Regions from separate parts of the Bacillus cereus group sp. RP43 genome, predicted to be linked through region 3. Evidence: riboswitches for the same ligand, from Rfam matches in the RefSeq annotation. Region 3 holds a riboswitch; each other region holds the start of a gene.

Region 1 (8,028 bases), 340 kb from region 3:
CCTGCGCTTCATATGTTCCGTAATAGTCTCCTACCCCGGCATGATCACGCCCTACAATAAAGTGGGTGCAACCAAAGTTCTTTCTTACTAGTGCATGAAATATCGCTTCCCTTGGTCCTGCGTAACGCATTGCTGCAGGAAATACGCCTAAAAAGACACGGTTTTTCGGATAATAGTTTTGAAGTAGTACTTCATAGCTTTCCATCCTTACATCAGCAGGAATATCATCTGACTTTGTTTCCCCAACAAGTGGATTTAAAAAGAGACCGTCTACAATTTCAAGAGCAGACTTTTGAATATATTCATGAGCACGATGTACCGGGTTTCTCGTTTGAAATCCGACTACTGTTTTCCAGCCACGTTTTTTAAATTCTTCTCTCGTTTCAATCGGATCTAAATGATAAGAAGGAAATTGCTTATTTTCAAAGCGTTTTGTAAGAATAATAGCTCCTCCAACGTAAACATTTGGTCGTTCATATAATTTCTTTACTCCTGGATGAGCTTCATTCGTCGTTTTATATACAAGTAACGCTTCTTTTTCTTTATCAGGTACAAAAATATCTTCTATTTGAATAACACCATATACATTTCCGGCGTTGACAAGTTTTACTTCCTCTCCAGCCTGCAGTTTCTCTGCTACTTCTTCTGTTACCGGTAGTGTAATCGGTATACTCCATACGCTTCCATTTGCTAAACGAAGCGTTTCTACTACTGAATCATAATCTCTCTTCCCTAAAAATCCTGTAAGAGGGCTATATCCTCCTGTCGCCAAAAGTTCTAAATCACTAAGTGCAATTTTGTCTATCTCGATTTCCTTTACAATGTTCGATATGTCATATGTTTCATCAATGCGGTTTACTAATTCATTTGTTGTACTCATCTTCTTATATCCCTTCTTAGCTTTATTTCAAAATCTATCTCATTGAAAGTGAAGGCCACATTCCGTCTTCATTTTCCCAGCCCATCTTCCATCTCTTGAGTCGCCACCATCACCTACAGGTAATGTACATTTCTCACACCCAATACTCGGATAGCCAACATCATGCAATGGGTTATACGGCAAACTATGTTTATATACATATCGCCAAACTTCTTTCCAAGTCCAATGAATGAGCGGACAAACTTTAATAGATTGAAAACGACGATCTTGATTTATAAACTGTGTATGCTTACGCGTTTCTGATTGTTCCCTTCTTAAGCCCGATATCCACGCTTTTTCCGCTGCTAATGATTTTTCTAACGGTAAAATTTTTCTAATACTACAGCAAAGATTCGGATTACTTTCCCATAACTTCTCTCCATGAAGCTTCGCTTGTTCATCAAGTGTAAGTTCTGGCAGTTTTTCTATAATATTTAATGAAGGAAATCTCTCGCGTACCTTTTTAATTAATTCGTACGTTTCTTGAAAATGAACATTTGTATCTAAAAATACAACTTTAGCAGATGGATTTACTTGGTTTATAAGATGCAATAAAACCATTCCCTCCACCCCAAAGCTACATGCATATACAATTTCATCTTTATACTCTCTATAAGCCCAACTTAATACTGATAGCGCGCCTTTCGTTTCATCTTCTTCAGAAAATGAAACACTATTTTCTTTCCACGTTTCGTACGTCAACATGTTTTTTCCCCCTGTAAAAGCAAAAAGACGGCTTTAACCTATTAAAAATAGATTAAAACCGCCTCTAGTTTTTCTAGTCAGCGCTTTTCACTTTAAACGGACCTTTTCACTTTTCTCTAATTGAATCACTTTTCCATCTTGCACAACAATTGTAATTGAACCATATTTCATATCAGCAAGCATCGTTTGAATTTTTTCGGACACTTCATCAAAATGTTCCCGTACGCTCACGCAAACAGCCCCCTTTTTATTCATAAAAAAAATCTTTCCCATTTCGAAAAGACTGTTCGGTAATATATTTTACCTTATCTTTCAAAATGGATTCCATTTTGCTGGATTTAGCACCTTGCTTTCTATAAGCAGGTTGCCGAGCTTCGTAGGGCCAGTTCCCTCAGCTTCTCTTGATAAGCTTTGTATTTGTATTTTATCACAATTCTGATTTTTTTCAATCCTAGTTTTCCGATATATTTAATTATTTTTCTTTTTTTAAAAGGAGTTGCCTTTACTAGACAACTCCTTCTTTCTCATTCACACCAGCTCTTTAATACGTATGCGATCGTTCCCAATGATATTTTCATATGTTTCACGTTCTACGACAATTTGTGACGTCCCGCCTTTTGCAAAGACGACAGCTGGTCTACGAATACGATTATAATTATTAGCCATCGAGTACCCATATGCCCCCGTACAAGAAATTGCTAGTAAATCAGAAGAAGCAACTTGCGGTAAGTTAATATCCCAAATCAGCATATCTCCACTTTCACAGCATTTCCCAGCAATCGAAACGAGCTCCTCATTCTTATCATTCCCTCGATTCGCCAACATCGCCTCATAACGGGCTCCGTATAGAGCTGGTCTTAAATTATCTGTCATTCCACCATCGACTGAAACATATTTCCGAATGCCAGGAATCTCTTTCACCGCTCCGACTGTATAAAGTGTTGTTCCAGCATCACCTACGATACTACGACCTGGTTCAATCCATATTTCTGGAAGCGGATATTCACATAATGTAAATTGTTCTCTTATCGTACTTGTTACAGCGTGCACATACGTTTCAAGTGTTAATGGTGCATCTGACTCCGTATAACGTATACCGAAACCTCCGCCCACATTTAATACTTTCATCACATAATGTGTTCGCTCTCTCACTTCTTCTAAAAATTGGCGGAGTACTTCAATTGCTCGAACAAATCCAGCCGTTTCAAATATTTGTGATCCGATGTGCGAGTGAATTCCTAGCACATTATAATTTGATTTTTGCAAGGCAAGCTCAATTGCTTGCATCGCTTGACCATTTGAAACACCAAACCCAAATTTCGAATCCTCTTGACCTGTTGTTATATATTCGTGTGTATGTGCCTCTACTCCAGGCGTTACACGGATTAATATGTTCACAAATTTCCCATGTTGCATTGCTAAATCATGTAAGATTTCTAATTCTAAGAAATTATCTACTACAAAACAACCGATATTCGCCTGAAGAGCCATAATCATTTCTTCTTCTGTTTTATTATTTCCGTGAAAATGAATACGCGATGCCGGAAAACCAGCTTGGAGCGCAGTATATAATTCTCCTCCAGAAACAACGTCTAAAGACATATTCTCTTCACGAGCTACTCGGCACATCTCCATGCACAAGAACGCCTTGCTTGCATATGCTACTTGATAAGAGAAACCACTTTCTTTAAAAGCACGATGAAACGCGCGGCACTTTCCTCGAATAGACTCTTCATCGTATACATAAAGTGGTGTTCCGTATTGTTTTGCTAGCTGCGTCGTATCGCACCCACCAATTTCTAAGTGTCCTTGCCCATTGATTCGGCTTGTGCCGTGTAAATACATTTGAATTCCTCCCTTATTTCCTCTAAAACTCATAACCCCAATCTTCTATTCATTGCAGCACGCTTTTAGATAGACAAAAAACGCGCGGAACAATGTTCACACGCGTTTCTTATTAGGAAAAATATATATTGAAAAAATAAACGAGTTGTTATCTTCTCAAAATAAGAAACCGCATCAACATCTCCAAATAGCTCTCCATAAAATAAATATTATGACAGTACTACATTTATTCAATGCAGTCCCAATATATGAATAAGATGGTTATTCTTATATTTCGGCAATAGTCCCTTTCAACCTATGATCACAGATTCCATTAAATCTCCCATAGCTTACTCTTTCCTATCGCGGCCTCTACCTTTGAGAGTAGATGAGGTAAGTCTATTTAATTTTCAAACATCTAATTGTTGCTATTAACAATACCAAAGGACCATTTTATTTGTCAAACAATTTTTTATATTGTTTTTTTACAGTTTAACTTCGTATCATTTGGTAAGCGCTTTACTACTATATTTGTCACTTCCCATTCGCCTTCTTCGTTATTAAAAGTAATTGTTACTTTTTCGAATGGTGGAACAATTTTCCCACCAACCTGTTCATACTTCGTCACTTCAATAACCGCTTGAAATAAATATGTGCCACTATACACTTTTTTTAAACGGATGATTTTAGGACATTGATAAGGTTTCAAATTTCCATATTGTTTTTCAATTGCCTTATTTATTTTTGGAAATAAAACAGAATAAAGTGCATCCTCCACAAGGGGTGCATCATATTGCGCTACTGACATACTCGGTGAGGAAAAAAGTATAACACTACTGCATACTATAAAATATAATAATTTTCGCATTATAACCTCCGTTTTATTACTCGATTCTTTCTGCGCACGATAATTATCATACATAGAAACTCCGTTTTATTGTCTCCCACTGCCCTTTTTCTACTCAATTATTATAAAAAAGCCCACAACTCTCTTTTATTTTCGTATAATGATACTCATAGTATAATAAACATAATAACAAAGGACTGTTCGTATATATAAAATGAGGCGCTAATCAAACCGGCTCACAAGAACTGTCATGCTTTTAGGAGAGGAGTATATTATGCTACAAAATCTGTTTCCAAAACTGCGATTTGCACTAGTTGCAGTCGTTTTATTATGGATAAAAACATATATTGTGTACAAGCTAGCATTTGATATTAGAATTGATAACTTCTTTGAAGAATTTATGCTTTTTATTAATCCACTAGCTTCGTTACTTTTATTTTTTGGTTTCGCTTTACTTGCATCTAAGTACCGAAACCGAATTATTATTGTAATTAGTTTTATACTGTCATTTATTTTATTTGGAAATGCAATGTTTTACGGGTTCTATAACGATTTTGTTACTTTCCCTGTTTTATTCCAAACAAATAATATGGCTGACTTAGGGACGAGTATAAAAGAACTCTTTACGTATAAAACATTACTTTTATTTGCAGACGCAATTATTTTAATGTTTATTTCGCGTAAATTCCCATCATTTGGTGATAAAACACCACTTTCTCGCTCTGAGAAGCGAACTTTCTTTAGCGGTGTAACAGCATTATTAGCACTACAAATTGTTGTTTCAGTTATATATAAACCACAAATGTTCTCACGCTCATTTGATCGTCAAACTGTCGTGAAAAATTTAGGGTTATACACATATCATCTATTTGATATTACACTTCAATCTAAGTCTTCAGCTGAGCGTGTATTTGCAAGTGGAGACGGGTTCTCTGAAATTAAAAACTATACAGACTCAAAAGATAAACAAGTTGATAAAAACTTATTTGGAGCTGCAAAGGGTAAAAATGTAATTTTAATTTCAATGGAATCTACACAAAGTTTTGTTATTAATAAAAAAATAAATGGAAAAGAGATTACTCCATTTTTAAATGAGTTTATTAAAGATAGTTTTTATTTCGATAACTTCTATCATCAAACGGGACAAGGTAAAACTTCTGATGCTGAATTTATCGTTGAAAATTCCCTTTATCCGTTAGACCGTGGTTCTGTATTCTTTACTCATGCAACAAATGAATACACTGCCACACCAGAACAATTAAAGAAATACGGATATTCTTCTGCTGTCTTCCATTCAAACGATAAAACGTTTTGGAATCGTGATGTAATGTATCCTGCGCTTGGATATGATCGTTACTTTAATTTAAATGATTACGTAGGAACGGAACAAATGTCTGTCGGTTGGGGATTAAAAGATAAAGAGTTCTTTGAACAATCTATTCCAAAGTTAAAATCTTTACCACAACCGTTCTATACAAAATTTATTACGTTAACAAACCATTTTCCATTTCTTCTAAATCCAGAAGATCAATATGTTGATGAATTTAATTCCGAAAGTGGTGTTTTAAATCGTTACTTCCCAACCGTTCGTTACACGGATGAAGCTCTTAAATTATTTATTAAACAATTGAAAGACGAAGGACTGTATGATAATTCCGTTATTGTCATTTATGGTGATCATTACGGCATTTCTGAAAACCATAATGCAGCTATGGCTCAGTTCCTTGGGAAAGACGCTATTACACCGTTTGATTCTATGCAATTACAACGCGTCCCTCTCATTATTCATGTGCCTGGCCAAGAAGGAAAAGTCATCTCTAAAGTATCTGGTCAAATTGATATTAAACCAACGTTACTTCATTTACTTGGTATTAAAACAAATCAATCCGTAGAATTTGGAACAGACTTATTTACGAAAGAAAAAGACCCTCTTATGGTAATGCGGGACGGTAGTTTTGTTTCGGAAGGTTATGTTTATACAAAAAATATGTGCTATAAAAGAAGCACAGGTGAAGAAGCTGATTTAACACTATGTCAGCCTTATATTGAAAAAGCAAAAACAGAATTAAAATTATCCGACAAACTCATTTATGGAGATTTATTACGATTTGATCCTAACAATCGATATAAAACCGGAACGATGAAAACGAAATTTGAATAGTGTAGGAAGCAACTTTACAAAAGTTGCTTCCTTTTTTTTTTACTTATTTTTCAAATTTCTCTTCTATACAATCTTTCACAAATTGGGAATTTCTTTCGTATGAGGAAGAAATTTATGGTATGATAAAATAAGTAAACTTTCATACACTAATTAAGAATTTATTACAGAAAGCAAGGGATCAGATTTTGTATAGAGCAGCTATTCCAAACTTATTTACGCTCGGAAATTTATATAGCGGATTTTTGTCAATCGGCTATGCATCTTTAGGATATTATAAATCAGCTGCTATTTTAGTACTTATCGGGATGATGTTAGATAGTCTTGACGGTCGTGTTGCTCGTTTATTACGCGTTGATTCACAAATGGGAAAAGAGCTTGATTCACTCGCAGATGTTGTAACGTTTGGCGCGGCACCTGCCGTGTTAATGTATTACACATCTTTCTCCAACTACGGAATCATTGGACTATACATAGCGGGATTATTCCCACTGTTCGGAGCATATCGCTTAGCACGATTTAATGTAACACCATCATCTACTTCTATGAAATATTTCACTGGAGTTCCGATTACTGCAGCAGGAGGGCTTGTCGCTTTCCTAACATTATTTTCACATACCATTCCAAAAATCGTTCTTATTACAGTATTTGTAACGTTCGCATTTTTAATGGTGAGTCGTATTCGTATCCCAAGTTTAAAAGATGTACCAATTCCACGATATAGCATAATTATTACATTATTTTTAATTGGGATCATTATCACAATGTACCAAACAGGGTTCGGTAATTTTTCTGTTTTCTTATTCATTGCTATTCCATTATATATTTTGTATATGCTATCTCAATTCATTAGACAAAGACCGTCTAAAAAAGCGAATAAAGAAAAATAAAAAGAAACCTTCCGAATACGGAAGGTTTCTTTTTATTTTGTAACTAATAATTTTTGATTTACAGGTGTTACAGGTTCTTCATTGTTTAATACAGCTAAAATATTTCTCACTGCCATTTCAGCCATCGCATCACGAGTTTCGAATGTTGCATTTCCTACGTGAGGAGCAAGTACTACATTCTTTAATCCTTTTAGCTCTTCTGTAATTTTCGGTTCAAATTCAAATACGTCAAGAGCTGCACCTTCAATTTCATTCGTTTTTAGTGCATGAGCAAGTGCTGATTCATGCATAATTGGTCCACGTGAAGCATTTATAATATATGCTGTTTTCTTCATCATTTTAAACTGTTCTTCATCAATCATATGATGTAATTTCGGATTATAAGCACAGTTAATTGTAATAAAGTCCGATGTTTGTAATAATTCTTCCAATGTTACATATGTTGCTCCCAGTTCACTTTCAGCTTCGGGCTTACGATTTGGCCCTGTATATAAAATATCCATTCCAAATGCTTTCGCACGCTTTGCAACTGCCTTCCCGATTTCTCCAAGGCCAATAATTCCAATTGTCTTACCGTGTACTTCGCGGCCTAAGAAAAATAATGGTGCCCAGCCGTTAAATCCAGTTGTACGACATAAACTATCCCCTTCAGGAATTCTGCGTGCCGCTGCTAAAAGCAGTGCAA
Region 2 (8,028 bases), 870 kb from region 3:
CGCCTCGTTCGTTAAGGCTCCTGTTTTAATATTATCAATTGTAACTCCTAATACTTTCGGAGGAATTACCTCTATCACGTTTACAATTAAAAGTACCCCAATTGCGATACTATACCTTTTCCAATGCTCTCTAAAAAACCAGCTTAACTTTAGTAATACTGAAAACAATATAACCTCTCCTTTCTCGTTCTCGTTTGATTCACATTTCTTTATCCGCTATCCAAACCCATCACATTTACATTTCGTAAGCCATACAATCTCATCACATTTTTCCACCTTCCAAATTCTGATTTTTTATAGTAACAAGGAAAATAAACAAAAAAAAGCATACCGCCGCTTGACGATATGCAATAGAATGCATAAAAGCGTACGTTACGATATACGCAACATACGCTTCTCATAAGACAAAAAGGTCCTATATATCCGCACGGGTTGCGTAATGATATGAATGTTTTCCGTCATTTAACAGAGCTAAGCCCATTACATTTACGATTACAATCATTACGCACACCCCCTTCATTTATTTTCCATTTATAATCTTACAACTTTATTGAGTATTCTGTCAATTATTTTTTTCGCTTTAGAATAAAATAATCTTTTATCACAAAAAATGAAAGTGATGCATTCTACTTATAATTCAGTTTGAAATAAGGGAATCTTCTGTAAGAAAGGGCATACAAAATAAAAAAATAATAAGAAATCGTTTTCACAAACATTTCATTTGAAAAATATTATCAAACCACCTACAATCACCTTATACTCACTCTTACAAGTTGCTATTTTAGGAGGACTAATCATGACAACTAGCAATACGTACAAATTTTATTTAAACGGAGAATGGAGAGAAAGCTCTTCTGGTCAAACAATCGAAATTCCATCTCCATACTTACACGAAGTAATTGGTCAAGTACAAGCAATTACTCGCGGAGAAGTAGATGAAGCAATTGCATCTGCAAAAGAAGCTCAAAAACCATGGGCTGATGCTTCTCTACAAGATCGCGCAAAATATTTATATAAATGGGCTGATGAGCTCGTAAATATGCAAGATGAAATTGCCGATATCATTATGAAAGAAGTCGGTAAAGGCTATAAAGATGCGCAAAAAGAAGTCGTTCGTACAGCTGACTTGATTCGTTACACAGTTGACGAAGCACTTCACATGCACGGAGAAAGCATGATGGGCGATAGCTTCCCTGGTGGATCTAAATCTAAACTTGCGATTATTCAGCGCGCACCACTTGGTGTTGTATTAGCAATCGCACCGTTTAACTACCCAGTAAACTTATCTGCTGCAAAACTTGCACCAGCACTTATTATGGGTAACGCTGTTATCTTCAAACCAGCAACTCAAGGTGCTATTAGCGGTATTAAAATGGTTGAAGCACTTCATAAAGCAGGCCTACCAAAAGGTCTTGTAAACGTAGCTACAGGACGCGGTTCTGTAATTGGTGACTACTTAGTAGAACATCCTGGCGTAAATATGGTATCGTTCACAGGTGGTACAAATACAGGTAAACATTTAGCGAAAAAAGCTGCAATGATTCCACTTGTATTAGAACTTGGTGGTAAAGACCCTGGTATCGTTTGTGAAGATGCAGACTTACAAGAAGCTGCAAAGCATATCGTAAGCGGTGCATTCTCTTACTCAGGTCAACGTTGTACAGCTATTAAGCGTGTACTTGTGCACGAAAATGTAGCAGATGAACTAGCAGGCTTATTAAAAGAGCAAGTAGCAGAACTATCAGTTGGATCTCCAGAACAAAACAGCACAATCGTTCCATTAATCGACGACAAATCTGCTGACTTCGTTCAAGGTTTAATTGACGATGCTGCTGAAAAAGGTGCAACAATCGTTATCGGTAACAAACGTGAGCGTAACTTAATTTACCCAACATTAATCGACCACGTAACAGAAGAAATGAAAGTTGCTTGGGAAGAGCCATTCGGCCCAATCCTTCCAATCATCCGTGTTTCTTCTGATGAACAAGCGATTGAAATTGCTAACAAATCAGAGTTCGGCTTACAAGCAAGTGTCTTCACAAAAGACATTAACAAAGCATTTGCAATTGCTAACAAGATCGACACTGGCTCTGTTCAAATTAACGGACGCACAGAGCGCGGCCCTGACCACTTCCCATTCATCGGTGTAAAAGGTTCAGGTATGGGCGCACAAGGTATTCGTAAGAGCCTTGAGTCTATGACTCGTCAAAAAGTAACTGTATTAAACTTAGTTTAATCTTATATGTAGAAGCTGATCTAGTTTTAGATCAGCTTCTTTTTATTTCACGAGTTGTTTTTCCATAGGTAAATTCACACATTCTACAGAAATTTGATACCCTAACCACCGCTCAGCAATATGTTCAAATGATGAGACAGAGCCTGTTGTAAAAAATCGATGCTTCGGATTAAGATTGTCAGACAAAATTCCTTTGTGCTGTAAAATTGTGCTTAACTCTATCGCTGTTTCTTCTGCAGAACTAATAATCGTCACAGCCTCTCCTAACTCCTTTTTTATATAGGACTCTAAAAGTGGATAATGCGTACACCCAAGAATTAACGTATCTATATCTTCTTTCGTTAATGGCAGTAAAGCCTGTTTCACTTGCTGCGTTACATATGCTGTATCTTCTAATTGATTTTCTACAACTGTAGCTAAAGTCGGACATGCATGACTATGCACTTCCAAATGTGTATCAAGCTCGTGTAATGCTTTTTCGTACATATTAGATTTTATCGTACCTACAGTTCCAATTACCCCGATTTTCCCTTTCTTTGTCACTTTAATTGCAGCTCTTGCTCCCGGATGTATAACGCCAATAACTGGAATGGAAAGTGCTCCTTGCAAATCAGTCAATGCAGCAGCTGCACCAGTATTACATGCTACAACTAGAGCTTTTAACGGAAACTGTTTGAGGAACTCAACCATTTCAAATATGAAAGATTGTACCTCCTCTACACTTCTTGGCCCATACGGACAACGCTCATTATCACCGATATAGTAAATGCTCTCTTTAGGCAATTGACGCATAATTTCACTCGCAACTGTTAATCCTCCAACCCCTGAATCTAGTACACCTATTACGGAATTTTGATTACATGCAGACATATACTTCATCCCCCTTCTCAATCTTCTAGCGCCGTAAACATTTATTATATTATGAAAATTTAAACATTGTACAATAATCCCTCTCCTTTTTAATCACGAACTCTTCTCTATAATCTGATTATTACTATATCCATTGACGTATAAAAATACATTTGTTACTCTTAAACATGTTAATTTAATACATAAATCCTCATTCGTATCTCGGTGAGGTAGAGGTTGCAATCATTAAGAGTATCATTTCAGGAGATGTAGTGGCATTGACGAATGAATGAGAAAGGAATGGTTGCCGAAGTAAGATGTGTCCACCATGCACGCTTGCTGGGTCTGCATTTAATAAGTGCAGAACTGTCACAAACGTTTCGTTTGTGGAGAGCTATCGAGAGGTATGTCGTGGGTTTCTTATAAGATAGAAAGCATGTAGCGGCAAATTACGTGCTTTTTTTGTTTTGTTTGGAACTTCTCTTCCCTACCGCGGAAGACATACATATCTCCTCGCTTGACTTGGTTATACTAACTTTGGAGGTATTTTCTATGCAACAAAAAAAATGGGGCTTTTGGGTACTAACAGCTTTCGTTGTCGGTAACATGGTTGGCGCTGGTATTTTCATGGTGCCAAGTACGTTAGCACAAACAGCAAGCCCGCTCGGTGTCACTTTAGCTTGGTTAACAACAGGGTTTGGTGTTTTAATGCTAGCTCTTGTTTTCGGTAATTTAGCAATTCGTCGTCCTGATTTAACGACAGGACCACAAAGTCATGCATATGCTTTATTCTCAACACCAAAAAGAAAGAAAATGGCTGGTTTCAGCATGGTGTGGGGATACTGGGTTGCAAACTGGGCAAGTAACGTTGCCATTATCACATCTTTTGCGGGATATTTATCACTCTTCTTCCCGATTATGAAAGATACACGTCTATTGTTTTCAATCGGCTCTTTCGATATAGAAGTTGGAAAACTAATTACATTTACTATTTGTTCTGTCTTACTATGGGGCACACATTTAATTTTAACAAACGGTGTAAGCGGAGCTGGGAAGCTAAACTTCTTAGCAACAACAACGAAAGTAACTGGATTCCTTCTATTCATTGTTGTTACGTTATTTGCGTTCGAGGCTTCAAAGTTTGGACAATGGTATACACCAATGATCGATAAAGAAGGTGTATCACACGGTCTCCTTTCACAAGTAAATTTAGCTGCTCTTACAACACTTTGGGCATTTATTGGGATTGAATCAGCCGTTCTTTTATCAAACCGAGCTACTTCTCCCAAAACGGTAAAACGGGCGACTGTTGCTGGTTTACTAATAACCGTTGCAATTTATTTAGGAATTACAATTTTAACAATGGGTGTACTTCACGTTGATAAATTACAAGCTTCTGAACGTCCATTAGCAGATGCATTAAACGCTGCAATGGGTCACGGCGGCGGGAAACTTATGGCATTACTTGCTCTTACTTCCCTATTCGGTTCAATATTAGGCTGGATTTTATTAAGCTCAGAAGTGCCTTATCAAGCAGCAAAAGAAGGTTTCTTCCCTTCCTTCTTCGCAAAAACAAACAAAAAAGGAAGTCCAATTCATTCACTACGATTAACAAACATTATGTCGCAAGTGTTCTTATTCTCAACATTATCAGGAACAATTGCGGAAGCTTATACATTCGTTATTACAGTGTCAACTTTAGCCTACCTCATTCCATATCTCGTTTCACCAATCTTCCAGTTAAAACTAGTCGCAACTGGTGAAACATACAAAAATGAAATGCGGGCAAGAATTATGGATGGTGTAGTCGCAGTTATCGCACTTTGCTATGCACTATGGGTTATTAAAACAGGCGCATCCGATATTAAAACATTCCTTCTCGGAATTGGTTTATTCGTAATTGGCTTTGCCTTCTATCCATTAATGAATCGTGATCAGAAAAAAAATAAAGAAAAGAAAAACGAGCAAGTTGCATAACGCAATTTGCTCGTTTTTTGCTTAATAAAACATATATAATAGAAAAAAGAGGTGAAAAACATGTCAATCGAATCACTATGGAGCTCTCGCTTTCAACAACATATTCAAAATGCCATCACATACTTTGCACGTATGATTAACGGTTTACTATATAGTTTCATCTTCGTCTCATGTGTAGGTGCATATTATTACGCCAAGTTTCTTAAAACGGATCCTTCTAAAGGAATATCTCTATTGCTTATTACAATCGTCTTAACAGTGATTATAACGAGATGCCCAATACGTACATTTATTCAAAAGCCCGATGCTGTCTATTTACTAGCACTAGAAGAGAAATTAACTTCTTATTTTAAAAAATCTCTTCTATATAATTACATCATTCAGCTTTTCCCATTATTATTTACGTTCCTTATTCTCGTACCACTTGCCATGCAATCATTACAATTGACTGTACCTTTTCTATGTACAATCTTTATCGTTTTAATGATTACGAAAGCTTGGAACATGTACATACACTGGATGTGGCGTGATAGTTATGAAAAAAACATATGGCTTATCATTCGTATTGCTTGTAACGCCCTTATCATTTACATGCTATTTTATACTGCAAATGTAATTGTATTAGGCGGATTACTCTTACTTCTTGCTTTCCTACTTCTATATACGAAGAAACAGCCCACAAAGCGAATACCGTGGGAATACATAATTGAGCAAGAAGAAAAAATGGACATACGCTTTTATCAATTCGCTAGCATCTTTACCGATGTTCCGCAGCTAAAAAAACAAGTAAACGGCAGAAAATGGCTTACAAATTGGATCGAACCTTTACTACATAAAAAACAAGCTACTTTCTTCTATTTACATACACTATCGTTTTTACGTGGGAATGATTATTTCGGTATATATATTCGCTTAAGTATTATCGGTTCCTTTATCGTATATTTCGTACCGAATCTATATGTAAAAGGTGCTACTACTTACATCGTCCTATACATGATCTCTATGCAGCTTCGTTCTCTGTGGAAATATTTTTCGGGAAATATTATCGTGGCATTATATCCAATTGATACTGAAGAACGAATGAGGCAATTTCTTAGCTTAATTTTCATATTGCTAAGTATTCAACTCATTGTATTTTCAAGTGTTATACTCATTGCTACAGGACAATTACTACATGCTTTGATTATTATGGTAATCGGTGTACTTTGGATAAGGTTTATTATTGTACCAAAAACGAAGAAACGCATTTCTTCATTTTAGAGAAAAAGAGGCTGCACATAACAGCCTCTTTTTCTCGTCCTAAAATTTCTAATCACTTTTCGTAGGCATTTCTCATATAGTGAAAATGACTATACAATTCCTACCCATACGTTAAATAATGATTTACACATATGTAAATAAAAATAGATGGGAGCCTTATTATGAACAATAATCCACCTTCAACGCCATCACACGATTCAGAAGAACATAGCCGTGAAATTTCACTGCAAACATTACGTGTCATCGGACTCATCGTCCTCATTAGTGGTTATATCCTCGTCGCTCTCTCAGAAGTAGGTGAACTGAAAAATTTATTAACTAATCCTAACGCTAATCCTGACTTAGCTGAAGTGGATCCGTTTTAAAAATGATATAAAAAGCGAGTCCCAGTATAACTGGTTCGCTTTTTATATAGTTTTATCCAATCTGAGAAACCTCCCTCTCATCCTCATACTTCTCTTTCCCTATCGCCTTCATAAATAATAAAATACTGCTCATACCAACTATGAAATAGAGCACACTCATTCCCCAAGAGGCAATAAATGAACCTAACATAACACCTAATGCACCATTCATTTTTGCCACTTGAAAAACCATTCCGTTAATCGCCATATAAGAACCTCGCGCCTCATTTGGCACCATATCTGCCATTATGGATTGACGAACCGGTACATACATCATCTCTCCTACAGTTTGGAAAAGCCCCGCAATTAATAAAATCCATAAGCTATTGCTCGTTCCGAGTATTGTAAATCCAATCGTGTAAATGAATAAACCTACATATAAAATTTTCAAATCGTTGAAGCTTTTCAGCATTTTAATAAGAAGCGCTGTACATAACACAACTAAAATTGTATTCTCTGCCGATATCCAGCTGAGCATTCGAATACCTGTTAAATCGAATGTAAAACCATTCCCGAAGAAAAAGTGCACCGTTTCAAATTCCTTCTGTAAACGTATCCCTAAATAATTATTAATTTGAAACTCTAACGATAGTGTACATATACTTGCTGCACAAAAAATTAAAAACGCTCGGTCTTTCATCACGATTTTATAACTATCCGCCATATCCTTTAATACGTTTTTCTTCTCTACAGTTTTTCGCGCCACATACACTTCTTCCATATATATAGCCATGACATATAAAGTAATGACCGCAACAGCCGTTAATACGATAAACAATTGTAATCTATAGTTTTCAAATAGTAATCCGCCAAATATCGCTCCAATTGCAATGGATAAGTTAATAGCCCAGTAGTTAATGCTGTACATGACCTTTCGATTTTCAGGTGTACTCACATCGATTAACATCGCCTCGGTTGCTGGATTCATAAGTCCAGATCCTAAACTGTTCACTAGCATAAATAAAAATGTTAACCACGGTGAATCTACATAATCTGAGTTCGCAATTCCCATACAAGCAATGGAAACGACTTGTATACTTTGGCCGATAATCATCACTTTTTTACGACCGAGTCGATCTCCAATATATCCACCGTATAAACCAATTACTAATGAAGCTATTACATTAATTAGTAGTAAAGCACCAGCCATGGCACTACCTAACTTTATTGAAAAATAAATTGCCATAAACGGAAAAATCATCGTTGATACCGCTCGTGTTAAAAACGAAGTTATAATTCTAATTTTTATATTTCGGTGCATACTCCAAAATCCCATTGTTTCCTCCTCCTTATGCTTATTCA
Region 3 (8,028 bases):
TGCGAAAGAACACGGTGCAGTCTTTATTATTGGAATTGGTGATGCACTCCGTTCAGGTGAAAAGCACGATGGACGCGCATCCGATTATGATGATTGGAAATTAAACGGTGACATTTTATTCTGGCACCCAGTACTACAAGCTTCATTCGAATTATCATCAATGGGAATTCGTGTTGATAGTAAAGCACTTGATGAGCAATTAACGAAAACTGGTGAAGACTTCAAACGTGAGTATGATTTCCATAAAGGTATTTTAGAAGACGTACTACCATTAACAATTGGTGGTGGTATCGGCCAATCAAGAATGTGTATGTACTTCTTACGTAAAGCGCATATCGGTGAAGTTCAATCTTCTGTATGGCCTGACGATTTACGTGAAGCTTGCAAGAAAGAAAACATTCATCTGTTTTAATAGAAATATGAGGGAGAGTTGCTTAAAAATAGAGCAGCTCTCCCTGTTTTTATTATGTAAACGAATGGTTTACAGTGATTTTTACTAATAGTTTCTTTCATTTCTATATCCTTTTATATAATAATTTGTTAAAAGGGGGGCGTTATGAATTTAGGAATACAACTAAAAAAGCTTCGAGAAGCAAAGGTTTTTTCACAGGAAGATGTTGCTAAAAAGATTGGGATAAATGGGAACATGATAAAAGCTGTCCGGATATTGATAATTTAATTTTGCTTAGCGAAATGTATAATGTTACGCTAGACGAGTTAATAAAAGGGAATCAAAGTTGTAAAGAGAAGATACATATTGATGAAGAAGAATCGGATTTTGAGAAAGAGAATGAGTTTGGTTTTTATATTGGATGTGGTTTGCTAATTTTGAATGCTTTCATTGATTATGAAGGAATGCAAGAAATCTTATTAGGAATTGCACTATTCATGATGGTTTTTTATTCTGACGTGAAGAAAGTTATTTTGAATGAATTTCGCTCGTTTTTTAAAGGGAAAGATATATATGATAAGAAGTGAGAAGAGTCCGTTATATTTCCTAGGAAAGAGTATTAAGAATAATTGAATTATTTTATAGAAATTTTTAGATGTTGATAATGTATTGAAAAGTTGTTTGTATAAAGTCTCGGAATGTATTTGTAAAATGATAATAAAGTTATTTGATTTTAAAAGTTCAATAAGCATAACCCCGTTCTAAAGTTAGGACGGGGTTGAAAATTTAAGTTTTATGGAGTAAGAATGTGCTTCAAATATTTTTAATTCAGTAATGTATATTTCAGTAAAGGCTTTTTATAAAACATCACTTACTTATTTGTTACCGAGTTCTTCCGCCAAACCGATTAAAATTCCTTCGGTTCCACGAATGTAGCAGAGTCGATATGAGTTCTCATACTGAACTACTTCGCCAACGAGCTGAGCACCATGCTTAGTAAGTCTGGATACCATTTCGTCAATGTCTTCGACGGTGAACATGACGCGCAGATAACCGAGGGCGTTTACAGGAGCTGTCCGGTGATCTGCTATAGTAGGTGGGGTGAGAAATCGCGAAAGTTCAATTCGGCTGTGACCATCTGGCGTAACCATCATAGCAATCTCTACGCACTGAGAACCGAGTCCAGTTACGCGACCAGCCCATTCACCTTCAACAGTAGCTCGTCCTTCGAGATTCAAGCCAATCTCCTCGAAGAAAGAGATTGCGTTATCAAGGGATTCTACAACGATGCTGACATTGTCCATTCGTAGTAATCTGTTTTTTGTCATAGTCTTTATCTCCTTATATGTATAAATTTATTATCTAATTATCCTCATAATTATACTAAAATCTCTTCTAAACAAAAAACACCTTGTCACAGTGTAGGGAAATGTGACAAGGTGTTTTCGGGTATAGTATATAACATCTTGTTAACGAACAACACTTCGTAAACCCTCTACTATTGAAATATGCGCGAACTTTATTTCGTGAATGCTATCATTTCAAGAATTTGATAATGTAGTTGCTATTCGATAAAATAACTTTCTTGTCAATCTATACAATACAAACAGCTTTCTATTTATATAGGAAGGAAATAGATTCATATAATTTGTTTTAAGTTTTACTGGTGGAAATTAACTCATCTGCACTAAAGGCTCAATTTTTGCCATAAATGATTGATGGAGTGCTTCAACACCATCTACTAAATGAATACGGTCAATTACAACTGATACTTTAATTTCAGATGTACTTACCATTTTAATATGAATACCACCTTCTTTTAAAGTAGTGAACATATTCGCAGCGACACCAGGGTTAGATACCATACCTGATCCTACAATTGATACTTTTGCTAAATGATTTTCATGTTCTACAGATTCATAGTGAAGTGCTTCTTGATTTTGTTCCAATACTTCTAATGCTTCTCTTAAATCATTAGAATGGATCGAGAAGGAGAGGTGAACAGTTTCTTCATTTGTAATACTTTGAATAATAATATCTACATTAATATGTGCTGCTGCTAATGTAGAGAAAACTGTTGAAAGTGCACCTTGTTCTAATCCTTTAATTGTGACGCGTGTAATATTATCCTCAAATGCAATACCTTTAACGATTGCTTGTTGTTCCATGTTACATTCTCCCCTTACAATTGTTCCGTTTTCTTGTTCCATGCTTGATCGTACTTCTAAAACTACATTATGATTTTTAGCAAACTCAACAGCGCGTGGGTGTAATACGCCAGCACCGAGGTTGGCAAGCTCTAACATTTCGTCATAAGAAATTTCATCTAATTTATAAGCATCTTGTACAACTCGTGGATCAGTCGTATATACGCCGGTCACATCCGTATAAATATCACATTTTTTCGCTTTTAGTGCCGCAGCTAATGCAACAGCAGTCGTATCAGAACCACCGCGGCCAAGTGTGGTAATTTCATTTTCTTCACTTACTCCTTGGAAACCAGCTACTATAACAATCGTGCCTTCAGTAAGGTGAGACTGAATACGAGTGGTGTTAATGTCAGTAATCCGTGCACTACTATGTACAGATTCTGTCGTAATACCAGCTTGCCATCCTGTTAATGAAATTGCGTTATAACCTTTTGTTTGTAGTGCCATTGTTAATAATGAAATAGTTACTTGTTCTCCTGTAGATAGGAGCATATCCATTTCACGTTTACTTGGATTTTCAGTAATAGCGTTAGCAAGTGCTACAAGTTTATCCGTACTTTTTCCCATTGCTGAAACGACAGAGACAATACTATGTCCTCGTTCATATTCTTCAATAATTAAATTTGCTACATGTTGAATGCGTTCGACGCTTCCGACAGAAGTACCGCCAAATTTTTGTACAATCGTTTCCATTACGAATTCCTTCTTTCGTCCATTTTTAAGAATAGGTTAGGACATATACAAATCCCAATATTCCTGTAGTTACCAGAGAGAAAAACAAAAAACACCATCTCAAATAAGTGAGGATGGTGCTGTTACAGGAAAAGGGAAACAGAAAACGGAGCTAATAAAAAAACCGCCAAAAAAGGAATATCATGAAAATGATATCTCTTTTTTGTAGATAGCTCTTCATACGTACACGTCTGTACATATGACAGTTCTGTTTCTATTCGAAAACAGCCCCAATTGATAAATGCAGAGAAATTTATCAATTTCGGCAACACTTCCTTTCCTCTAAATTCATAGACATCTCTGTGTCTCCTTTAGAATACTTATAAGCGTTGCAACCTCTATCTCACGTTTTAGGCGAGAGTGTATGATTTATGAAGTTGTTGGTAACATTTGTTTTATAATAATTTAAATTTTTCAGGGAATCAAGTGTTTTATATATATTTTCAAAATTCTTTCTTTTTCGAAAAAAAGTTTGTGAAAAATGTAGCAAAATAAATGTATTGCATGTACATTGAAAATATAGAGTATAGGAGGTGGAAGCATGAAGAGGCCTATTTATGTTGCGACAGAAATGAAAACAACAATGGAGAAATTATGGGAATATACGCAAGAACCAGACCTACATACAGAGTGGGATGCTCGTTTTACTGAAATTTCTTATTTAGAGAAGAAAGAGGGAGAACCGCAGAAGTTTTTATATAAAACAAAGATCGGATTTGGGCTTGAAATAGCCGGAGAAGGGGAATCGATAGGTGAAATAAGAAAAGAAACTGGGGAACGCATTTCCTCATTGAAATTTTGGACAGACAATAAGTTATCACTTATACAAATAGGACGAGGTTATTGGAAATATACACTGAATGGAGAACATATTCATTTTGAAACGCAATATGATTATGATACAAGGTTTGGTCGCATAGGGAATGTGATAGATTCATATGTTTTTCGGCCTTTATTAGGCTCTGCGACTGCATGGAGTTTTGATGCTTTAAAATTATGGTTAGAAAAGGGGCTTCATCCTAAGTTGCTAATTAGAAGAACGATGACTTATTGGCTTGTTTGCTTTTTATTTGCCTTCGTATGGTTATATCAAGGGATTGTACCGAAATTGATGTTTACTCATTCAGAAGAAGTAAAGATGCTTTCTGCACTAATCGGATCGAATGAAAGTAGTATTTTTATACTTAAAATAGTTGGATTTTTAGAAATAATATGGGGTGTTATGTGGCTATTGCCACTTCAAAAGCGAAAACTATTTATATTGCATATTATATTGTTGATAGTTTTAACATTAGCGGCAGGATCGACGAATATCGCTAGTTTTACGCAACCGTTTAATCCGATTACATTAAATTTTCTTCTAATAGGGTTATCGATTGTCGGTTATATAAATAGCACTAATTTGCCAAGCGCAAAAAATTGCAAGAGGACGAGAAAGGGATAAGTATATGGTTAATATTTATGAAAGATTATTAGGGGATTCTTATAAAAGGCTTCATCCAAAATTGCAGAAGCGATATGCGATTACAGAAGAGAATAGTTTTACAGGAGAAGGGGAAATGGATGAAATTTACGGTGGCTCTTTTTTAGTTAAATTGATTTTGAAAATTGCATCGAAGTTTCGAATGTTTTTCTCTGAGCGAGGAAAGAAAGTGCCATTTACGATACATAATACCGCTGAGCGAGATGAACAGGGGAAAGAATTTGTACGGTGGAATCGTACTTTTTATTTTCATAATAAGAAAAGATATTTTAACGCTGTTATGCAGTTGGATGAAGAGAATAATGAAATTGTAGATTATTTTGGTGAGCCACATTTACTCGTTTCTACATTGAGTTTTTATATTGATGAAAAAGGCGGGATGCATATTTCTTCAAAGAAACAATGGTTTTTTATGTTTGGAAGAAAAATACCGTTACCTAGATTTTTATACGGAGAGGCAAAAATTGTAGAGAGTTATGATGAAGCACTACAATGTTTTCGAATTCATGTACAAGTACGAAATCCGTTAATTGGTTCATTATTTTCATATAAGGGAACATTTGTGGAAAGGGAATAAACGAGATGAAAAATATAATATTTGGACTTGCTTGCTATATTATTTTTCTAATATGTGAGTGGTCGAATGTAAACCCAGTTGAAGCAATTATTTTATTATCTATTTTGTTATTTATACCGATGTCTTTTTGTATTATTGACAAGAAAAAAAGAAATGGATCGTATGTATTATTTTATAAATTTGTATCGTTTTTATATCCAATCGCAGCAATCAGTGCAATGCTAGCTTTCGTAACAAATCACTATTTCTTTGCGCTACTTTGGTTTGCATATACAGGAATCGTTGCGTTATTTGGTGTAAGTAGATTGTTAGAAAGAGGATGGAAACCGATAGAAGAGACGGCTATCGATAGTGCGTTTATTTATTTGTTTTTAGGTGGTTTTTGGTTTTTTGCTTCAGTAGCAAAGGTTTCGATTATGCACTTTAGTTCTGACATTGTTTTACTTACAGCGGCACACTTTCATTATTCGGCGTTTTTATTACCATTGTCAGCGGGTTTAATAGGGAGGAAAAGAGAAAAGAGAAGTAAAGTATATGATGCTATTATGTTTATCATAGTCATTTCACCTATGACAGTTGCGATAGGAATTACATACTCAAGGATATTTGAATTTTTTGCAGTGTTCATATATTTATGTGCGATTTATGGATATGGAGTTTACGTGTGGAGAACGAAATTCAATACTATAAGTGCGAAGGTACTTTTAGTTCTTTCTTCTAGCACACTTATGGTAACAATAATGTTTTCACTCATATATTCATACGGAAATTTCAAACAAGTAATGACGATTACAATTGCACAAATGGTTTGGATTCACGGTGTTGTAAATGGAATTGGAGTAGCGTTACCAGCATTTGTTGGCTGGATGATTGAAAAGAGTACTCCGAATTATAAATATTACGGGAAACCAATGAGCAGGTTAAGAGGAACTGCGACAGTTGGTGAAGCATTTTTACATAACAGAAATTTAATAGATAGCAAGGAATACAAAGGTTTAGTTGATAAAATGAATGATTTTCATAGTGAGGCATTTGACATGGCGAAGATTCCTTTAAGTATTATTCGTTTTTATGAAAATACAAAAGAGTATCAGTTACAATCAAATATTAAATGGACTCGTTGGTTCCGCCCGGTTGCATTTTGTTATGAGAAAATGAGTAAGCGTGTAGAACAAATACATTTAGGAATGGGCGGCAAGTGGGAAACGATGCATAGCTCTATCATTGGGATAATAGATGAGAAGGATGGAAGAGAGAATGTAAGGGCTTGGCTAAGAAAAAATGAAGCAGGAGAATCTATTTTTGTAGCTCTTTACGCAAAACATACACATAAGAATGAGACATATATGAATATCGGATTACCTTTACCATATTCGAATATGACGGGAATTTTGAAATTATGTAATAAGAGTAATGATTTAATCATTACTAGTAAGCTGAGAAGAAATAGTAAGGGAGATGAGGGGATTTATTTACATACTCGTTTCTTTACAATACGTTTACCATTAGCAGAGACTTTTATTATTAAAGAGAGCAAGGATCAAATATTAGAAGCTAATCATAGAATGTGGATATTTGGAGTCAAGTTTTTAGAAATTGATTATGAGATTAAGAAAATAGAGGGAAAGTAAGAAAAGCTTGGAGAGATTCCAAGCTTTTTTACGTATGGGTAATTGTCATAGCAACTTGTTTATCCAAGTCTCGGTCCCAAACACGTTGAATTTCAAACGTACCTTTTTCAAAAAATAATGGGAATCTCTCTTTAAACCAATCTTGCATAGGAAGATTGAGTGCTGTATCAATTGGCACCCATAATAATTCGCCTTCAGGAGGATTCAAAAGGAGTTCACCTTCAAATGAATCTGTCCAATAGTTAAATACCATATATCGAACATTTTCTTTCGGATTTACGTATTCATCTAATCCCTTAAAAGTTAAATTTGAAACAAGTAATCCAGTTTCTTCTTTTACTTCTCGTATAGCAGCTTGAACGATACTTTCTGGAAAATCTACTTTGCCGCCAGGAGCGATGTAACCAGGGAAACCTAGATGATCGGGCCGTTGTATTAGTAATACTTCGTTATTACGCTGAATCATACACATTGTATAAATGCGGTGTTCGATACTTTTCCAATTCGTACACATACGAATCTCCCTCTTATAAAATAAGTATTTAATAATTTAACTATAGTTTTTTGTTCCAAAAAATACAATAATAATACAAAAATATACAAATTACGATTGACTATTACTAATTTTCAGAACTATAATTATTCTGTTATATAAAATTATTTGTATTTGAGAGGGGAATATATTCTATGAAAAATAGAATAATCGCAGCAGGAGTAATAGCAGCTAGTATATTATCTTATTCATCTAGTAGTTTCGCACAAACAAAAACGTTTCCAGATGTCCCAGCAGGGAACTGGGCAGAAGATTCTATTAACTACTTAGCAGAAAAAGGCGCAGTTACAGGTAACGAGAAAGGAATGTTCGAGCCTGGAAAAGAGATCACTCGTGCAGAAGCGGCTACAATGATGGCTAAAATCTTAAACTTACCATTCGATAAAGATGCTAAACCATCTTTCGGTGACTCTCAAAACGGATGGTATACCCCATACATCGCAGCTGTAGA
Region 4 (8,028 bases), 1.2 Mb from region 3:
TAATTCTGCAATTGGTAAAGAGGTTTTGGATGCATATTTTGACTTAAAAACGCAGAGATCGGTTGCAAGTCCAGTCCCAGTAGCACAATAGCCGAGTAAGGAACAGTAAAAAACTTCAAATTGTAGTATATCACTGCGCAAATGAAAGCATATTGTGCAGTGATATATTTTTGAGTTGAAAAGTGTTTTGATAAGGTGGGAATGGATATGAAAGAGAAGATTAAGAGAGGTTGGGGAAAGTACATACTATTTATATTTGTCCTAGTAGTAACGTACCAGTCTTTCACTCTATGTAAAGTGGAAGGAAAATCAATGCAGCCAACTTTACATGAAGAAGACTACGTATTTGTAAATAAAGCCGCTGTACATTTTTCTAGCTTACAGCACGGAGAAATCGTCATTATTAAGGAAGAGGATGAGTCGAAATATTATGTGAAACGCGTAATAGGACTTCCTGGTGACGTAATTAACATAACGAATGGAGCTGTATACGTAAATGACAGAAAGCAAGATGAACCTTATATAAATAAAGATTTATACAACAATACACAAGTGTTTTACAACTTTCAAAAGACAAAGATTCCGCCAAATAAGTTATTTGTAATGGGAGACAATCGTGAACATAGTAAGGATAGTCGAAATGGTTTAGGTTATATTGAAGAAGATAACGTTATTGGCAAGGTGGAATTTATATATTATCCTTTTTCGAAAATGAAAATACTAGACTAGTTTATGTAAAACATCTCGTTTCACAATAGGAAAAGATGCGTTAAAATACTAAGAAAAAGCCAAATCCTTTATTGGGATTTGGCTTTTTTGTAGTGAATGCTAATTCAAATTTTACTCTTCATAATTTGCTTTAATAATAAAGCGGTGTTGCTTCACATCGAAATATCCTTTTTGCAAGATGATTTCATGTATGCGATACAATTCCTCATTATAGCTTTCTACTGTAAATTCAGGAATTTGCCACGGAATTGCTTTTAGGTAATAGACAACAGAACCGACATCATAAAAACGCTGAAGAGGGAACTCTTCCTTCGCTTCTAAAATTGTAAATCCGCTTTTCCTCAATTCACTACATGCCGTTTTGAGTGACCAACTTGAAAATTCGCTATTCAGCGGTGTGCCAAACTGCTCATTAAGTTCCGCACAATCAAGACCACCGACTTGTTGTGTAAGAAATGTTCCATTGGTGGAAAGAATTCTTTTCACCTCAGAAGCAGAATATGATTCATGTTGATTCACAATTAAATCAAACTGATCATCTTGAAATGGTAAAGTAGTATCATCAGTCACTTTTACAACTGTAACTCCTAGAGGTTCTAATTTCTTTCGTGCAATTGGTACATTTGGAGCATAGCCCTCAGTAGCGTATATAGTTGGCGGGAACGGTTGTAACATAGATAAAAACTCTCCGCCACCAGTCCCCATATCTAGCACTGATTTTGCACGCTGCATAAGCTGGAAAGCAGTGCTACCGTATGACCATGATAGGGGCTCGCTATTCATACGGCCAGTTTCTGAAATGAAAGAGAAATCCCAGCCGCTAAAGTTTGTCTTTGCACTTTCTAATAGTGCTGAAAATAATGGATCACGTTTCATATTGTTGTCCTCCTACTTCGTTAATGAATGATATAGTAAGAAAAGAAAAAGGGAGGACCTCTTATTAAAATGAAGCGGTTTTACGTTTCGTGTTCGAATAAATTCATATAAATTCGCTCCTTGTGAGAATGGTTATTTATATATTCGGGAGTATCGAGTGAAAATCCTTTGAAATTATAGGGGAAGGCAGTTGTTTAATGAAAAATTGGATGGAGTTTACAGACAAAGAGTACGACCAAATTTGGGACATGATAGATAGTAAGCTTAAGTTTTTGCCAAGTGTCTCTATATTCCCATCATTTAAGGTGCCAAGTCCTTTTGTAACATATGATATTTCTCATTACTTCGGAGAGTCGGTAGATTTAAATGTATATGACGATCTGGAAGAAAAAGCATTACTAGTTTTTAAAGAGAATACAGTATCGGATGAATATATAATGGCACTTGATTGGCAACATGAATGTTACTGGGTAAATCCACATTTAAAGTTCGATAGAAATGAATTTGATGAGTGGACAATCCCGATTTTTCCAAATGGAGATTACTATTTCTTTATTCAGAAGGACTTTAAGTGGGGGTATTTAGGTCATCCTTGGGAGAAGAGTATAACGATATTTGGAAAAGAATTAATAGATGCTTTTGCACAACATAAACCGGAAATGTTTTATAAGATTTTAAGACAAGGTTAATGTTTAAAAGAGAAAAAACGTTTATACTTCCAAATGAAGTATAAACGTTTTTATTATTAGCTGTTTTCATATAGATTGTTGCTTTCTTTACAAATACTTAAAAACAAAAATCTTTTGGTAAAGTGCCATTTTTTATCATCGTTCTTAATCCATGTTTCATAATCCAAGGATTAACAGGATGGTTTTTATCGAGTAATTGTTGCAACCATTGAAAAACGAGTTCGTTATTTTCTTTCGTAATATCATTAATGTGATTGGCTACAGATTTTTGAACATACTTAGAAGGATCATTCATTAATGGCTCAAGAAGCTTTAAATTATTTCTGTAGTCACCTTTCAGAGCTCCGATTTTTTTTGCCCAAGGAAGTCTTGGTCTAGTACCTTCTGAAACTAATCTCCTGATGTGGCTGTTTTCGTCACGTAACCACTGTTGCAATATGTCCAAGGTTTCTTCATGGTATTTTTCAAGATAAGGACGAATGGCATATTCAGCAGTATTTCTTTTTGTTATTTCATACATTGCGTTGAATGAGGAGTCAAAATCGTTAAGGCCATATTTTTCAACGTATTTTGCGATAGGCATATACATATAACCCTTTGTAAATGTGCCGACTTCTGTTGTATTTTCTGGTCCTAATGTTTTCAGTAATATATGTATTGCTTCATTAAAATCTTTTTGTAATGCATTGTGTAATTCATCTGCTATTACTTCTACACGTTGCTTTAACTCTAAATTTTCAACTTTATATGTTACGGAATCTATAAATTTTTTTTTAGAGAAATTAGAATCATGTTTAGAAATAGAATCAGCCATTTTTTCTGCTAATTCTTCGTTGAATAAAAATTTTAACGGAACATATTTGCCCATTTTTTCACCTCAGTGGTCAGTTGAAACAATTGTTATTTTTTTATCGACAATCCATACACCAACGTCTCACTAGGAGTCGTAATGCTAAAACCAGTCGTCTTATAATCAAGTTTTAACGTATCACCAGTGTAGTCTTTCGTGAATGAGTCCATTTGTACAATAAGCTGTTCATCTTCATAAACAACATCATCTGCATTATATGTATCCCAAATTAAATCAACATCAACGAAAATGCTGCAAGAGTTTGTCATAGTTCCTCTAATGCGAATAATCTTTTTGTCTTCACGTTCTAGTCTATGTATAGCTACTATTGCTTCATCAGTAATACGAATGTTCATGTAATCCCAACCTTTATTTATATTTCCTCTATTATTGCAAAAACAGTGGCAATAGGGAAGGGAGATGAATTGTAATAAAAAACGAGCAAACAAATTTGTTTGCTCGTTTTGCTATACTTCCTTCTATTTCAGTTCACATTTATCAAGTGGAATTACTTTCGTTTTCTTAGTGAATTTATATCCTAACCATAGTACTAAAAAGAGTGGTAAACCGATGTAAGAAACGAGTACACCGTTCCAGTCGATAGATGCTCCCGTAAATGCTCCGTAGTTTTGACCTAAAATAACGATAACACAAAGTGTAAATGCAAAGATTGGACCGAACGGGAACCATTTCGCTTGATATGGTAAATCTTTCAAATCTTTCCCTTGTGCAATATAAGCTTTACGGAAACGGTAATGACTAATAGCAATCCCTACCCAAGCAATAAATCCTGACATCCCAGAAGCATTTAATAACCAAATGTATACAACACCGTCACCGAATAAAGAAGCGATGAAAGCGACGCTACCAACTACTGATGTTGCGATTAATGCGTTAACAGGTACACCGCGGCTATCTAATTTGCCTAAGAACTTTGGTGCTTTTCCCTGGCGAGCTAAATCCCAAAGCATACGAGTTGATGCATACATTCCAGAGTTACCAGCAGATAGAACTGCAGTTAAAATAACAGCGTTCATAACAGAAGCAGCGAAGGCAACGCCCGCTTTTTCAAATACAAGTGTAAATGGACTTACTGTAACATCACTCGCTGCAAGGCTTTCAGTCGTATAAGGAATTAATAAACCGATAACGAGAATTGCTAAAATGTAGAATAATAAAATACGCCAAAAGATAGAACGAATTGCTTTTGGAATATTGCGTTCTGGATCAGCAGTTTCACCAGCAGCTACTCCTAATAATTCAGTTCCTTGGAATGAGAAACCAGCAGCCATAAATACACCGATAATTGCCATGATTCCACCGTTAAATGGTGCATCTGCAACAGTGAAGTTTTTAAAGCCGACAGATTCGCCACCCATAATTCCAAAAATCATCATAAAACCGACAATTAAAAAGATAATAATAGTAACTACTTTAATAAGTGCGAACCAATATTCAGATTCACCAAAACCTTTAACAGATAAATAGTTTAAGAGAAAAATAATAGCTAAGCAAAGTCCACTCCAAATAAGAGAAGGGGTATCTGGGAACCAAAATTTCATAATTAATGTTACGGCTGCAAGTTCAGCTGCAATCGTAATCGCCCAGTTATACCAATAGTTCCATCCAAGTGCAAAGCCAAGTGATGGATCAACAAATTTTGTTGCATAAGTGCTAAAAGATCCAGTAACAGGCATGTAAGCTGCGAGTTCAGCTAAGCTTGTCATTAAGAAATAAACCATAATTCCAATTGCGGCGTATGCGACTAGTGCACCGCCAGGACCAGCTGAATGGATCACACCACCGCTGGCAAGAAATAGTCCGGTACCGATTGTACCACCGAGAGAAATCATCGTAAGGTGACGAGATTTTAATCCGCGTTTTAATTCACCTTGTCCTTGTGTAGTTTGCGTTTTAGAGGTAGATTGATTTGTTGCGCTATTCATGTTCAACACTCCTTTTCTTGTAGGTTAGGAAGGAGCGGGGGAGAAAAATACAAAAAACCGCCAAAGGAATTAGGCGGAACGTTTCACAAATAACCACCCCATCATACCCTTCCGTTAAGATAGCACCCCACGTTTACACGGTAATTTTGTAAACGTGACAGTTCTGTTCCTTTCGGAGACAGACCCAGCTCATATTTCCAGAGAAGAAATACAAACTTCGGCAACTTTTCCTTTCAAACGGAGTCAGTGACATTCTCTGTGTCTCGTCCGTTTTACTTTTAAAAGTCGCAACCTCTACCTCATCGGATTGATGAGGATTTATATATTGCTAAGATATTTAATATATGGCAATTGTAATGACTTTCTGAATATATTGCAAGGAATTTTGTTAGGAAAAGTCAAAAAATATCGGTTATTGTATAGGAAACGCTTGCAAAACTCCACCCGAACCTACTATTATGTAGCAATAAGCAAAGAAAAAATTGTTATACAAATGTTTCGCAAAAAATAATGAAAAACCCTTTAAAATTAAAAGAAAATTCAGAAAATATAATTCGACATAACTATTGAAGGGAATCACCTCTTTTATTTTGTTTCAAAGAAAAAACATAAGTATAAATTAAAAGAGTGAATATTCTTTCTTTTTGTAGTAAAATCGAAGTACCGTTTAATTAAAAAGGGGACGTCGTTATGAAATTAGAAACGGAAAGATTACATATTATCCCATGTGCAGAAGAATGGGTTCAAATTGCGAAGAATCAAGGATACAATAGTGGCCCGCATATTGCAGGGCATGTAGAAAGTGTAAAACAAGACGCAGCTTTATTACCTTGGGGTGCGTGGTATGTCATTCGAAAAGAAGATGACATCGTACTAGGGGATATAGGATTTAAAGGGAAACCGAACGAGAAACGTACAGTAGAAATTGGTTACGGTTTTATTAAGAAATATTGGAATAAAGGGTATGCTACAGAATCTGTAGATGAATTAATAAAGTGGGCTTTCCAGACAGAAGAGGTAGATACAATTATTGCGGAGACACTCCTTGAAAATGGTAGTTCGATTCGTGTATTAGAGAAATTACAAATGAAGAGAGTAGATACAACAGATACGATGATTAATTGGAAAATAGAAAAATAAAAAATACCGCTCGATATAGTTCGAGCGGTATTTTTATCATTATGGTAGCATTTGTTTTTGATCTTTCGGATAACCATCTGTCGATACGTTAGAACGATTGGAATGATTACGGACAGCAATAAAAATGGATATAATAACGACAAGACCAACTGCAATGTAAGAAAGTGAAATAATAGTTGGATCTACTTTAAATGTAGTAAGCAGTGTACGAATATTCGTAAAGATTATAAGGCCACCAACTAGTACGCCAAGCAAATGTGCTGGAACGATGCGAACTAACCATGCGGCGATTGGTGCAGCGACAATACCACCGAGCATGAGAGCAAATACCCAAACCCAGCTTACTTGTTCCCAGCCAAGTGAAATGAAAAAGCCAATCGTTGCAGCGAGTGAAACAGGAAATTCACTCGTATCAACAGATCCAATAACTTTTCTAGCTTCATTTCCTCTTGCAAGAAGTACAGGTGTTGTAATCGGTCCCCAACCACCGCCGCCTGTTGAATCGACGAATCCAGCGAATAAGCCGAGTGGCACAAGTTGTTTGGCAGACATGCGCTTTTTGGAAGTAACAATTTGTTTTTGAATAATGAATCGTAATAAAATATAAACGCCTAAAGTGAATAAAAATATTGAAATGTACGGTTTAATCACATCGCCAGGTAAATTACTTAAAAAACATGCCCCAATAAATGCGCCAATTGCCCCTGGTAATGTAAGTCTGGAAACCGTATATTTATCAACGTTTCCAAATTTGATATGCGATGCACCAGAAGCTGCGGTTGTAACGACTTCAGCTAAGTGAACAGATGCGGAAGCTACAGCTGGTGCAATACCAAACATTAATAATAGTGAGGTAGATGTTACCCCATACGCCATTCCAAGTGCGCCATCGATCAATTGAGCGAAAAATCCAATAATAGCAAAGACAATTAATTTCTGCATAAATAATCCCCCTGTAATAATAAATGAAAAAGGCACTTTTCCCGTATGAGAAAAGTGCCTTTGGTTTTTCCAATCAGCAATAATTAAATTTGTTTCATTATAATACACATTAATCGTATAAATCAACTGGGTTTTAAAGTTTTTTGAATTGAATGAAAGAAAAATAAAATATACAATAAAAGGATGGAGAGAAAGGGGAGAAAGACTATGTTAATGTTTGATCATCTCGTTCACGCAGTGAATTGTACACCGGAGGAAGCGGCAAAACAAATACAGGCACTAGGTTTTCATACTGCGTTAGGCGGAGAGCATACGAACTGGGGAACTTGGAATAGTTTATGTTATTTTGATTTATCATACATAGAATTTTTAGCTGTGCAGCATGAAGAAAAAGCGAAAGAAGCAGAAAATCCATTAGTGCAGGAAACGGTTGTTAAATTGCAAACTGGAGAAGGAATGCTACAAATCGCAATTCGAACAGATGCAATTGAAGAACTAGCAGTTAAGTTAAGCAAACATGGGTTACATACGATAGGGCCATTTAAAGGGAAACGTATGAGAAAAGATGGCCGGCTTTTAGAATGGAAAATGTTATTTGTAAAGCAAGAAGAAAGCGGGCCGAAATTACCTTTCTTTATACAGTGGAATGAAACCGATGAAGAAAGAAGAAACGACTTACGTAACATAGGGACGATCAAGGAACATAAAAACAAAGTGCAACAAATTGAAGTGATCCATTATGCAGTGAAAAATGTTCGAGAAACAGCGCGAAAGTGGAAAGAAGTAATGGGGCTAACTGCAAGTTCAGTCACAAAAAATAAAAAATGGAATGCTGAGTGCCAAAGTGTAGCGTTTG

What was found. A riboswitch is a leader RNA that binds a small molecule or an ion and turns the genes downstream of it on or off. The one in region 3 is predicted to bind lysine.
Region 1: it holds a riboswitch for lysine, as region 3 does, so the genes downstream of both, lysA (diaminopimelate decarboxylase) here and QCI75_RS18035 (aspartate kinase) in region 3, are expected to answer to the same signal.
Region 2: it holds a riboswitch for lysine, as region 3 does, so the genes downstream of both, QCI75_RS22530 (amino acid permease) here and QCI75_RS18035 (aspartate kinase) in region 3, are expected to answer to the same signal.
Region 4: it holds a riboswitch for lysine, as region 3 does, so the genes downstream of both, QCI75_RS11860 (amino acid permease) here and QCI75_RS18035 (aspartate kinase) in region 3, are expected to answer to the same signal.

What each region holds. Positions count from the first base shown of each region.
Region 1 is NZ_JARVHQ010000001.1:3,795,655-3,803,682, forward strand. It holds gene sat (sulfate adenylyltransferase) at 1-880, opposite strand, end outside; gene QCI75_RS19765 (phosphoadenylyl-sulfate reductase) at 920-1,624, opposite strand; gene QCI75_RS19770 (YezD family protein) at 1,712-1,855, opposite strand; SAM riboswitch class I at 1,927-2,035, opposite strand; gene lysA (diaminopimelate decarboxylase) at 2,153-3,469, opposite strand; lysine riboswitch at 3,650-3,831, opposite strand; gene QCI75_RS19780 (DUF3888 domain-containing protein) at 3,921-4,316, opposite strand; gene QCI75_RS19785 (LTA synthase family protein) at 4,570-6,456, shown strand; gene pssA (CDP-diacylglycerol--serine O-phosphatidyltransferase) at 6,642-7,343, shown strand; gene QCI75_RS19795 (2-hydroxyacid dehydrogenase family protein) at 7,376-8,028, opposite strand, start outside.
Region 2 is NZ_JARVHQ010000001.1:4,328,178-4,336,205, forward strand. It holds gene QCI75_RS22515 (ABC transporter ATP-binding protein) at 1-168, opposite strand, end outside; gene gapN (NADP-dependent glyceraldehyde-3-phosphate dehydrogenase) at 797-2,236, shown strand; gene racE (glutamate racemase) at 2,279-3,106, opposite strand; lysine riboswitch at 3,309-3,490, shown strand; gene QCI75_RS22530 (amino acid permease) at 3,638-5,062, shown strand; gene QCI75_RS22535 (ABC transporter permease) at 5,123-6,322, shown strand; gene QCI75_RS22540 (hypothetical protein) at 6,484-6,687, shown strand; gene QCI75_RS22545 (MDR family MFS transporter) at 6,740-8,002, opposite strand.
Region 3 is NZ_JARVHQ010000001.1:3,455,835-3,463,862, reverse strand. It holds gene asnA (aspartate--ammonia ligase) at 1-412, shown strand, start outside; partial or broken gene QCI75_RS18045 (helix-turn-helix domain-containing protein) at 557-978, shown strand; gene QCI75_RS18040 (VOC family protein) at 1,267-1,719, opposite strand; gene QCI75_RS18035 (aspartate kinase) at 2,065-3,294, opposite strand; lysine riboswitch at 3,496-3,682, opposite strand; gene QCI75_RS18030 (DoxX-like family protein) at 3,875-4,777, shown strand; gene QCI75_RS18025 (DUF4166 domain-containing protein) at 4,782-5,393, shown strand; gene QCI75_RS18020 (YndJ family protein) at 5,399-7,024, shown strand; gene QCI75_RS18015 (8-oxo-dGTP diphosphatase) at 7,053-7,538, opposite strand; gene QCI75_RS18010 (N-acetylmuramoyl-L-alanine amidase) at 7,712-8,028, shown strand, end outside.
Region 4 is NZ_JARVHQ010000001.1:2,253,158-2,261,185, forward strand. It holds gene QCI75_RS11830 (peptidoglycan D,D-transpeptidase FtsI family protein) at 1-91, shown strand, start outside; gene lepB (signal peptidase I) at 208-729, shown strand; gene QCI75_RS11840 (class I SAM-dependent methyltransferase) at 841-1,605, opposite strand; gene QCI75_RS11845 (DUF2716 domain-containing protein) at 1,803-2,294, shown strand; gene QCI75_RS11850 (DNA alkylation repair protein) at 2,392-3,162, opposite strand; gene QCI75_RS11855 (iron-sulfur cluster biosynthesis family protein) at 3,195-3,500, opposite strand; gene QCI75_RS11860 (amino acid permease) at 3,624-5,090, opposite strand; lysine riboswitch at 5,203-5,395, opposite strand; gene QCI75_RS11865 (GNAT family N-acetyltransferase) at 5,781-6,230, shown strand; gene QCI75_RS11870 (sulfite exporter TauE/SafE family protein) at 6,270-7,172, opposite strand; gene QCI75_RS11875 (VOC family protein) at 7,380-8,028, shown strand, end outside.